Regions from separate parts of the Kocuria sp. LUK genome, predicted to be linked through region 2. Evidence: riboswitches for the same ligand, from Rfam matches in the RefSeq annotation. Region 2 holds a riboswitch; the other holds the start of a gene.
What was found. A riboswitch is a leader RNA that binds a small molecule or an ion and turns the genes downstream of it on or off. The one in region 2 is predicted to bind S-adenosylmethionine.
Positions count from the first base shown of each region.

Region 1 (4,818 bases), on a different contig from region 2:
CAGGACCACGCAACACGAAGGGAAACTGACATGGGAATTCTCGGTTGGATCGTCCTCGGCCTGATCGCCGGCGCGCTCGCGAAGCTCATCATGCCGGGCAACCAGGGCGGCGGCATCATCGTCACCATCGTCCTCGGCATCGTCGGCGCCCTGCTGGGCGGCTTCCTCGGCTCGCTCATCGGCATCGGCAGCATCGACAGCTTCTGGGACCTGGGCACGTGGATCACCGCGATCGTCGGCGCCCTGATCGTCCTGTTCATCTGGGGAGCCGTCACCGGCCGCAAGCGCCACTGACACCCGCACCCGGATCCACGGGGCCCCGCACGCCGGCGACGGCGCGCGGGGCCCCGCCGTCGTCCCGGGCCCGGCGGCCGGACCCGACACCCGCCCCGGCGGGCGAGGGCCCCGGGGTGGGGAATACTGGGACCCATGACCTCCCCCGCCGCCCCCCGCACCCGCCCGACCCCCGAGCTGCAGGCCCTGGCCGCCGCGGGCCCGCGCCGGATCGCCGTGCTGGGCGCCACGGGCTCCATCGGCACGCAGGCGCTCGACGTCGTGCGCGCCGCCCGGGCCCTGGACGGGGGCGGCCCCTTCGAGGTCGTCGCCCTCGCGGCCGGGGCCGGGCGCCTCGAGCTGCTCGCCGAGCAGGCCGTCGAGACCCGCGCGCAGCTCGTGGCCACGAGCGGCACCGGCGAGGACGCCGACCGGCTCGCCGGCCTGATCGCCGAGCGCGCGGGCGCCGCGGGCGCGGGCTCCTGGCGCCCGGAGATCCTCCACGGCCCCGGCGCCGCCGCTGCGGCCGCCGCCCACCCGGGCGCCGATCTCGTGCTCAACGGCATCACCGGCTCGATCGGGCTGGCCCCCACGCTGGCGGCCCTGCGGGCCGGGCACCGGCTCGCCCTCGCCAACAAGGAGTCCCTCGTGGCCGGCGGGGCGCTCGTGCGGGAGGCGGCCGCGGCCACCGGCGACCCGGACGCGATCGTGCCCGTGGACTCCGAGCACTCCGCCCTCGCCCAGGCCCTGCGCGGGGGCACCGCCGCGGAGGTCGACCGGCTCGTGCTCACCGCCTCCGGCGGGCCGTTCCGCGGCCGCACCCGCGCCGAGCTCGAGGCCGTGACCCCGGAGGAGGCGCTGCGCCACCCCACCTGGGACATGGGCCCGATGGTCACCACGAACTCCGCGACCATGGTCAACAAGGCCCTCGAGGTGCTCGAGGCCCACCTGCTCTTCGACGTCCCGCTCGAGCGCATCGACGTGGTGGTCCACCCCCAGTCGGTCGTGCACTCGATGGTCCAGTTCGTCGACGGCTCCACCCTCGCCCAGGCCTCCCCGCCCGACATGCGCCTGCCCATCGCCCTGGGCCTCGCCTGGCCGCACCGCGTGCCGGGGGCGGCCCGGCCCTGCGACTGGACCCGCGCGGCCACCTGGACCTTCGAGCCGCTGGACGCCACGGCGTTCCCCGCCGTCGAGCTCATCAAGGCCGCGGGGGAGCGCGGGGGCACCTTCCCGGCCGTGTTCAACGCGGCCAACGAGGAGGCCGTCCACGCCTTCCACGCCCGGCGCATCGGCTTCCCCGGGATCGTCGACACCGTGCGCGCCGTGCTCGAGGACCACGACGAGGACGGGCCGCTCACGCTCGAGGCCGTGCTCGCCGCCGAGGAGCGGGCCCGCCGGCTCGCCCGCGCGCTCCTCTCCCGCTGAGGGCCGCACCGGTCCCGGCGACGGGGACCGGACCCGCCGTGCTAGTCTGTCGGCCGGATGACGAGTCCCAGCACCGAGCCCTGGCTTGCTGGGCGGCAACCCTCTCCCGTAGTGGGGTGCCCCAGGTGAACCATCCGGCCACGGCCGACGACGGCCGGCGGCAAGTACGGCTCGACGCCCGCCGCGCTCCGCACCGCGCGCCGATCGACCGTGGCCGCCGGACCCCGGCCCTGCTGACCTCCGCACATCACGGATCCACGGAAAGGCACCCCATGCGATCGCAGCGCCTCCCCCTCCTCGCCCTGGCCACGACCCTCGGCCTCACCCTCACCGCCTGCGGCGGCTCCGCCGAGGAGTCCTCCGGCGAGGGCGCCCTCGCCGACGGCAAGGTCACCATCGGGGTGGTCGGCACCGACCCCACCCACGACGCCCTCAAGCAGCTCGCCGAGGAGCAGGGGATCACCGTCGAGTACGTCGACTTCTCCGACTACAACCAGCCCAACCCGGCCACCGAGTCCGGCGACGTGGACATGACCTGGTTCCAGCACATCCCCTTCCTCGCCGACTACAACAACTCGGCGGGCGGGTCCATCACCCCGGTCGGCTCGACCTCCATCTACCCCCTGGGCCTGTACTCGAACCAGTACGACTCCGTGGAGCAGTTCCGGGAGGGCGACGAGATCGCCGTCCCCAACGACGCCGTGAACCTCTCCCGGGCGCTGATCGTGCTCGAGTCCGCCGGGCTGATCGAGCTCACGAGCGACACCCTCATCCCCACGGAGCTCGACGTCGACACCGAGGCCTCGAAGGTGCGCGTCACCCCGGTCTCCGCCGAGCAGACGGTGCTCTCCCTCGACTCGGTCGCCGGCTCCGTGATCAACAACGACTTCCTCTCCCGGGCCGACATCGACCCGAAGTCCGCCCTGGCCCAGGACGACCCCGAGGCGGAGGGCTCCCGCGCCTACGTCAACCTGTTCACCACGACCGAGGAGCTCGCCGACGACGAGACCCTGAAGCAGGTGGCCGGCCTCTACCACGAGCAGCCCGTGATCGACGCGGAGATGACGGAGACCAAGGGCACCGCCGTGCCGCTGCAGCTGGAGCAGGAGGAGCTGCGCGAGCTCACCGAGCGCTACCAGCAGGAGCTGAAGGACCAGCAGAAGTGAGCGCGGCCGAGCCCGGCCGGCCGGGCCCGCCCGGGCGCCCCGGTGAGGTGCTCGTGTCCTTCCGCGAGGTCTCCAAGGTCTTCCGCACCGGCAGCGGGCGCGCCGCCCGCGAGGTGCGCGCCGTCGACGACGTCACCCTCGACGTCCACCGCGGGGAGATCTTCGGGGTGATCGGCTACTCCGGCGCCGGCAAGTCCACCCTCGTGCGGCTGATCAACGGCCTCGAGCCCGTCACCAGCGGCTCCCTGACCGTGGCCGGCGTCGAGGTCGCCGGGCGCACCGAGACCGAGCTCGCCCCGGTGCGCCGGGACATCGGGATGATCTTCCAGCAGTTCAACCTCTTCACCTCCCGCACCGTGGCCGGCAACGTCGAGTACCCGCTCAAGCGCGCCGGCTGGGACAAGGAGCGGCGCCGGGAGCGGGTCGCGGAGCTGCTGGAGTTCGTGGGCCTGGCCTCGCGCGCCGGCAACTACCCCGAGCAGCTCTCCGGCGGGCAGAAGCAGCGCGTCGGCATCGCCCGCGCACTGGCCACGAGCCCCGAGCTGCTGCTCGCCGACGAGTCGACCTCGGCCCTGGACCCGGAGACCACCCAGGAGGTCCTCCAGCTGCTCCAGCGGGTCAACCGCGAGCTCGGCATCACGATCGTGATCATCACCCACGAGATGGACGTGGTGCGCACGATCGCCGACCGCGTGGCCGTGATGCAGGACGGCCGGGTCGTGGAGCACGGCCCCACCGTCGACATCTTCGCCCGCCCGCGCACCGAGACGGCCCGGCGCTTCGTGTCCTCGGTGATGCACACCGTCCCGGACGAGCGCGACCTCGAGCGGCTGCGCCGGGCCCACCGGGGCCGGCTCGTGATCGTCGACGTCGGCGACGGCATCGACATCGGCGGCCCGCTCTCCGACGGCGCCGCCCACGGGGTGCGCTTCACCATCGCCTACGGGGGGATCAGCGTGCTGCAGGAGCAGTCCTTCGGCTCGCTGACCCTCGAGCTGACCGGCCCGGACCCGGCCGTGCAGGACGTGGTCGAGCAGCTGGGCCGGGTCACCGAGGTGCGGGAGGTGGCGGCGTGACCAACGACTGGTCCCTGCTCGGGCCCCAGCTGCTGAGCGCGCTGGGGGAGACCCTCTACATGGTCGCCGCGACCCTGCTGCTGGCGGGGGTGCTCGGCCTGGTCGTCGGCGTCGGGCTCTACGTCACCCGCCGCGGCAACATCCTGGAGAACCGGGCGGTGCACTCGGCGATCAACGTCGTCGTGAACTTCGTGCGGCCCATCCCGTTCATCATCCTGCTCGCGGCCCTCGGGCCCCTCACGCAGAACGTCGTGGGCACCCGGCTGGGGCCGAACGCGGCGATCTTCGCGATGACCATCGGGGCGATGTTCGCCGTGGCGCGCATCGTGGAGCAGAACCTGATGAGCGTGGACCCCGGCGTCGTCGAGGCCGCCCGCTCCATGGGCGTGTCCCGGTGGCGGATCATCACCACCGTGATCCTGCCCGAGGCGCTGGGCCCGTTGGTGCTCGGCTACACGTTCCTCGTCATCGGCATCACCGACATGTCCGCCATGGCCGGTGCGATCGGCGCCGGCGGCCTGGGCGACTTCGCGCTGCGGCTGGGCTACCAGCGGTTCAACGACGAGGTCACGTGGGCGGCGGTCGCCGTGATCGTGGTGCTGGTCCAGCTGGTCCAGTTCGCCGGCAACCACCTGGCCCGGCGCATCCTGCGCCGCTGAGCGCACCGGGCGCACCGACGGCCGGCCCCACCCGCGCAGGGAGGGGCCGGCCGTCGTCGTCCCCGGCTCCCGGGCCGCTCCCGGCCCCGGTCCGGGCGCCGCCCGGGCCGATGGTGCACACTGGTTCCCGCCGTGCCTCGCACGGCACCGCCCCGGCGCCCGCCGCGGGCGCCCGACGACCCCGGAGGTCCCCGGATGGGCACGGCCCTGTTCCTG
Region 1 covers NZ_JAJMZI010000003.1:430,193-435,010, forward strand. The annotation lists gene LQU92_RS07505 (GlsB/YeaQ/YmgE family stress response membrane protein) at 31-294, shown strand; gene dxr (1-deoxy-D-xylulose-5-phosphate reductoisomerase) at 430-1,701, shown strand; SAM riboswitch class IV at 1,758-1,874, shown strand; gene LQU92_RS07515 (MetQ/NlpA family ABC transporter substrate-binding protein) at 1,974-2,867, shown strand; gene LQU92_RS07520 (methionine ABC transporter ATP-binding protein) at 2,864-3,943, shown strand; gene LQU92_RS07525 (methionine ABC transporter permease) at 4,003-4,602, shown strand; gene LQU92_RS07530 (RIP metalloprotease) at 4,798-4,818, shown strand, end outside.
Region 1: linked by a shared signal. The riboswitch ahead of LQU92_RS07515 (MetQ/NlpA family ABC transporter substrate-binding protein) and the one ahead of LQU92_RS09185 (ABC transporter ATP-binding protein) in region 2 are both predicted to bind S-adenosylmethionine.

Region 2 (4,818 bases):
CAGCGGGGGCGTGCGGGCGGGGTCGAGGGTCCACCCGGCGTCGAGCCGGGCGCGCAGCTCGATGAGCGGGCAGGTGTCCATCACGACGTCCAGGCCCGCCTCCTCGGCCCGGGCCGCGGCGGCGCGGTCCACGACGCCGAGCTGCAGCCACACCGCCCGCGCCCCGGCGGCGACCGCCTGGTCCACGACCGCGCCCACGCGGCGGGAGTTCACGAAGCAGTCGACGACGTCGAGGGGCGGCGGGACCTCCCCGAGCGTGCGGAAGCCGGTCTCGCCGTGGACGTCCTCGCCGCGGGGGTTGACGGGCACCACGGTCATCCCGAGCTCGTCGCGCATCCGCCGGGCCACCGAGTGGGCGGGGCGGGTGCGGTTGCGGCTCAGGCCCACGACGGCCCAGCGGGCGGGCTCGGTGAGGAGGCGGTCGATGACGGCGGGGTCGTTGATCGTCATGGCCCCATCCTCCTCCTCCGGGCCCCGGCGGGCGAGGATCCCGGCGGGTCCCGCGGCGGCGGGCCCGGGACGGGAAGGCGGGTCAGCGCAGCAGCGGCAGGTCCCGGGCGCGCTCGCCCAGCAGGGCGCGCTCCTCGTCGGTGGGCTCGGCGCGGCCGGTGCCGATGCGGGCGAAGTGCTCGTCGCTCCAGTGCTCGAGCGGCTCCCGGCCCCACAGCTCGGTGAGCACGCGGCGCACCTCGGCGAGCCCGTCCGCCGAGGGCCCGGGGGTGCCGTCGAGGTGGCGGATGAGGTCCAGGTGGCGCACGGTCGTGGCCACGGCGAGGGTGCTCAGGAGGTCCTCGACCCGCAGCACGTGGCCCGCGGTGCGCACCGCGGCGCCGGCGCCGGCGTGCCCGGCGGCGTGGGCGGCGGCCCGCACGGTCGCGGCGTGCAGCTCGCGCAGCCGCTCCCAGTCGCGCACCAGCGCGGCCGCGACGCGGTCGGCGCGCCGGTCCTCGGCGTCCCGGACGGGGTCGTGCTCGCGCTCGGCCCACCAGCTCACGGCGTCGCGGTCCGGCCGGGCCGTGGTGGGGGTGTGCAGGGCGACCAGCGCCCGGCGGGCGTCCTCGAGGCCGTGGTGGACGAGGTCGCGCACCGCCCAGCCGGTGCGGCCGGTGGGCGCCCAGGAGTCGTCGTCGCCGAGGCCGTCCAGGGCGGCCCCGAAGGCCGCCCAGCTCTCCCGCACCAGGTCCGCCCGCACCGGGCCGCTCCGGGTCGTCATGGGTCCATGGTGACAGGGCGGGCGGACCGGGTCCATGCACGGACCGGGTCGTTGCGCGCCCGCCGCGTCGTCGTCCCCGCGCGCGCAACGGTCCGCGGGCGGCCCGGGGCCACCAGCGGGTGCGCTCCGCCGTCCCGGGCCGGTCCCCGGGGGAGGCCTCAGGCGCCCGCCGCGGCGATCTCCCCGATGGCGGTCAGCCCGGCCATGGGCGTGCCGTTGACGCGGTGGTCGCCCACGATCCGGGCCTTGAAGACGGTGGGGTTGTGGGTGGCCACCGTGCGGGCGTTGCGCCAGTACCGGTCCAGCAGCCGGGAACGGGAGACGGCCGAGGCGCCCAGGACGTCGAACATCCCGCCCGTGACGGCCTCGACGAGCGGGGGCACCACGACCTGGGCCTGCTGCACCGCCAGCTCGCAGCGGTCGGTCACCGCGACGGGGTCCTCGTCGGGAGCCGCCCGGCCCACGGGCCCGAGCGCGGCGTCGAGCTCCCGGGCCGCCTCGAGCACGGTCGCCCGCGCGGCGAAGGCCTTGGCCGAGAGCTGCCCGACCAGCTGCAGGATCAGGGGGTCCTCCCGGAACAGCACGCCCGAACCGGTGCTGAACCCGCGCGTGCGGGCCGCGACCAGCTCCCCGGTGCGCTCGACGGCGGCCTGGGCGATGCCGGCCTGCACGGCCAGCAGCACCAGCTGGAACACCGCGGTCTCCTGGGTCGCGCTGCCGTCGCGGAACCGGACGTGGTCGGCGGGCACCACGACGTCCGTGAACACGGACGTGCCCGTGCCGGTGAGGCGCTGGCCGAAGCCGTCCCAGTCGTCGCGCAGCTCCACGCCCGGTGCGCCGGCGCGCACGAACGCGTGGGAGCGCCGGTCCTCCCCCGGCACCTGGGCGGTGACCTGGATCCAGTCGGCGAAGATCGAGCCCGTGCTGTAGAACTTCTCCCCGGTCAGCGACCAGCTCCCGTCCGGGCGCGGCACCAGGGTCGTCTCCGCGGCGCCGACGACGGCCCGCCCGCGCTCGGTCGCGGCGTTGCCGACGATCTCGCCCGCGGCGACCCGCGGGTACCACAGCGCCTGCTGGGCGGGCTCCCGGTCGATGCTCGCCACGAAGCCGAAGTGGGAGCGGTAGACGTGGGCCACGTTGGAGTCCGCGGCCGCCAGCTCCACGAGCAGCCGGGTGAGCTGCGCCCACGAGGCCCCGCGGCCGCCGGCCTCGGCCGGCAGCAGCAGCGCGCCGAAGCGCAGCTCGTTGAGCCGGGCCACGGGCTCGAAGGGCAGGACGCGCTCGGCCTCCCGCTGCTCGGCCCCGGCCGCGATCTGCGCGAGGACGGGACGGAACTGCTCCAGGAGGGCGTCGGTGGTGGGCTGCGGGGCGGCTGCGGCCATGGCGGGGCTCCTCGGTGCGTCGGCGCGGGCGGGCCTCCAGACAAGGCCGCGGTCCCGGCCGGGGCCAAGACCGTGACGCGCCGCGGCGGGCGCCGGCCCGCACGCCGCCACACGGCGTCACACGGACCCGGCCGTGGTACCGCGCGCGCCGTTCCGAGGTGCGCCGCGGGGCCGGCGGGGACGGACCCGATTTGCGCGGGGCGCCCCCTGCGTCGTTCAATGACGCCGTAACCATCCGGAGCGGCTGAGAGACCTGGCTCGTCGACGTCGCAGCAACCGGCACGGGATCCCCGTGCGAGGTGCTAATGCCAGGACCGATGGAGCTGATCATGAGCACTTCGCTGCTGTCCCGCGCCGGAGCCCCGGCGCCCGCCGCCACCGCGGGCCCCGCCGTCCCGGTCGCCTTCGAGCACGTCGGGAAGGCGTTCGGCACCGGCGCCGCCGCCCAGCACGTGCTCCACGACGTCGACTTCACGGCCCGCGCCGGCGAGGTCGTCGCGGTCCTCGGCCCCTCCGGCTGCGGAAAGTCCACGCTGCTGCGCGCCGCCGCGGGCCTCGACACCGCCACCGCCGGGCGCGTGCTCATCGACGGCACGCCCGTGGCCGGGACCGACCCGCGCTGCGCGGTCGCGTTCCAGGAGCCGCGGCTGCTGCCGTGGCGCTCCGTGCGCGAGAACGTCCGGCTGGGCCTGCCCCGCGGGCTGCCCCGGGGCGAGGGCGACGCGGTCGTCGACGACCTGATCCGCCTGGTGGGCCTCTCCGCCCACGCCGGCCACCGGCCCCGGGAGATCTCCGGGGGCATGGCCCAGCGCGCCTCCCTGGCCCGGGCCCTGGCCCGCACCCCGGGCGTGCTGCTGCTCGACGAGCCCTTCGGCGCGCTCGACGCCCTCACCCGGCTGCGGATGCAGGACCTGCTGCTGACAATCCACGCCGCCCGCCCCACCACCGTCCTGCTCGTCACCCACGACGTCGACGAGGCCCTGCAGCTCGCCGACCGCGTGCTGGTGCTCGGGCGCACCGGCCCGGCCGCCCCGGCCGGGGTGCGCACCGTCCTCGAGGTCCCCGGCGAGCGCCCCCGCGACCGCGGCTCCGAGGTCCTCGCCGAGCTGCGCGTCCGCCTGCTCGGCGACCTGGGCGTCGACGTCCACTCCGCGCCCGGCCGCTGAGCGCGCCCGCCCCCTCCTCGCTCCGCACTTCCGTCCCCGCGCGGGGCGCGGACGGGCGCCGCCGCGCCCGCTCCGTGCCCGCCCGCACCGCACCGCACGAAAGGTCCTCCCATGCCCCAGCGCCCCGCCCTGACGCTGCCCGCCCTCGCCGCGGTCCTGACCCTCGGCCTCACCGGCTGCATGGCCGGTGAGGGCTCCGGCGAGCCCGCCGCCCAGGCCGCCGGCGAGGACACCGTCGTCGTCGACTGGGCCACCTACAACCCGCTGTCCGTGGTGGTCAAGGAGAAGGGCTGGCTCGAGGCCGCGCTCGCCGAGAACGGCACGGGGGTCGAGTGGGTGCAGTCGGCCGGGTCCAACAAGGCCAACGAGGCCCTGCGCGCGGGCGCGGTCGACGTCGGCTCCACCGCCGGCTCCGCCGCCCTGCTGGCCCGCAGCAACGGCTCGCCCATCAAGGTCGTCGACCTCTACTCCCAGCCCGAGTGGTCCGCGCTGGTCACGACCCCGGGAACGGGCGTGGACGACGTCGCGGACCTCGCGGGCCGCACCGTGGCCGCGACCAAGGGCACCGACCCGTACTTCTTCCTCCTCCAGGCCCTGGAGGGGGCCGGGGTGGACCCGGCCGAGGTGACCGTCCAGAACCTCCAGCACGCCGACGGCCGGGCCGCCCTCGAGAACGGGCAGGTCGACGCGTGGGCCGGGCTCGACCCGATCATGGCCGCGGCGGAGCGGGACGGCGCGCAGCTGTTCCACCGCGACGTCGACCTCAACACCTACGGCTTCCTCAACGCCCGCGAGGACTTCCTCGAGGAGCAGCCCGAGGCCGCGCAGACCGTGGTGGACGTCTACGCCTACGCCCGCGACTGGGCCCTGGCCCACCCCGAGGAGACGGCGCGGCTGCTCGCCGAGGCCGCCGGCATCGAGCTGCCCGTGGCCGAGACGGTCCTCGGGCGCACCCACCTGGACATCGACCACGTCCCCGGTGAGCAGCAGCTGGCCGTGCTGGAGCGCGTCGGGCCGATCTTCGTGGCCTCCGACGACGTGGCCGACCAGGCGAGCA
Region 2 covers NZ_JAJMZI010000004.1:266,113-270,930, reverse strand. The annotation lists gene LQU92_RS09200 (CoA-binding protein) at 1-450, opposite strand, end outside; gene LQU92_RS09195 (maleylpyruvate isomerase N-terminal domain-containing protein) at 533-1,213, opposite strand; gene LQU92_RS09190 (acyl-CoA dehydrogenase family protein) at 1,372-2,595, opposite strand; SAM riboswitch class I at 2,824-2,919, shown strand; gene LQU92_RS09185 (ABC transporter ATP-binding protein) at 2,925-3,761, shown strand; gene LQU92_RS09180 (aliphatic sulfonate ABC transporter substrate-binding protein) at 3,873-4,818, shown strand, end outside.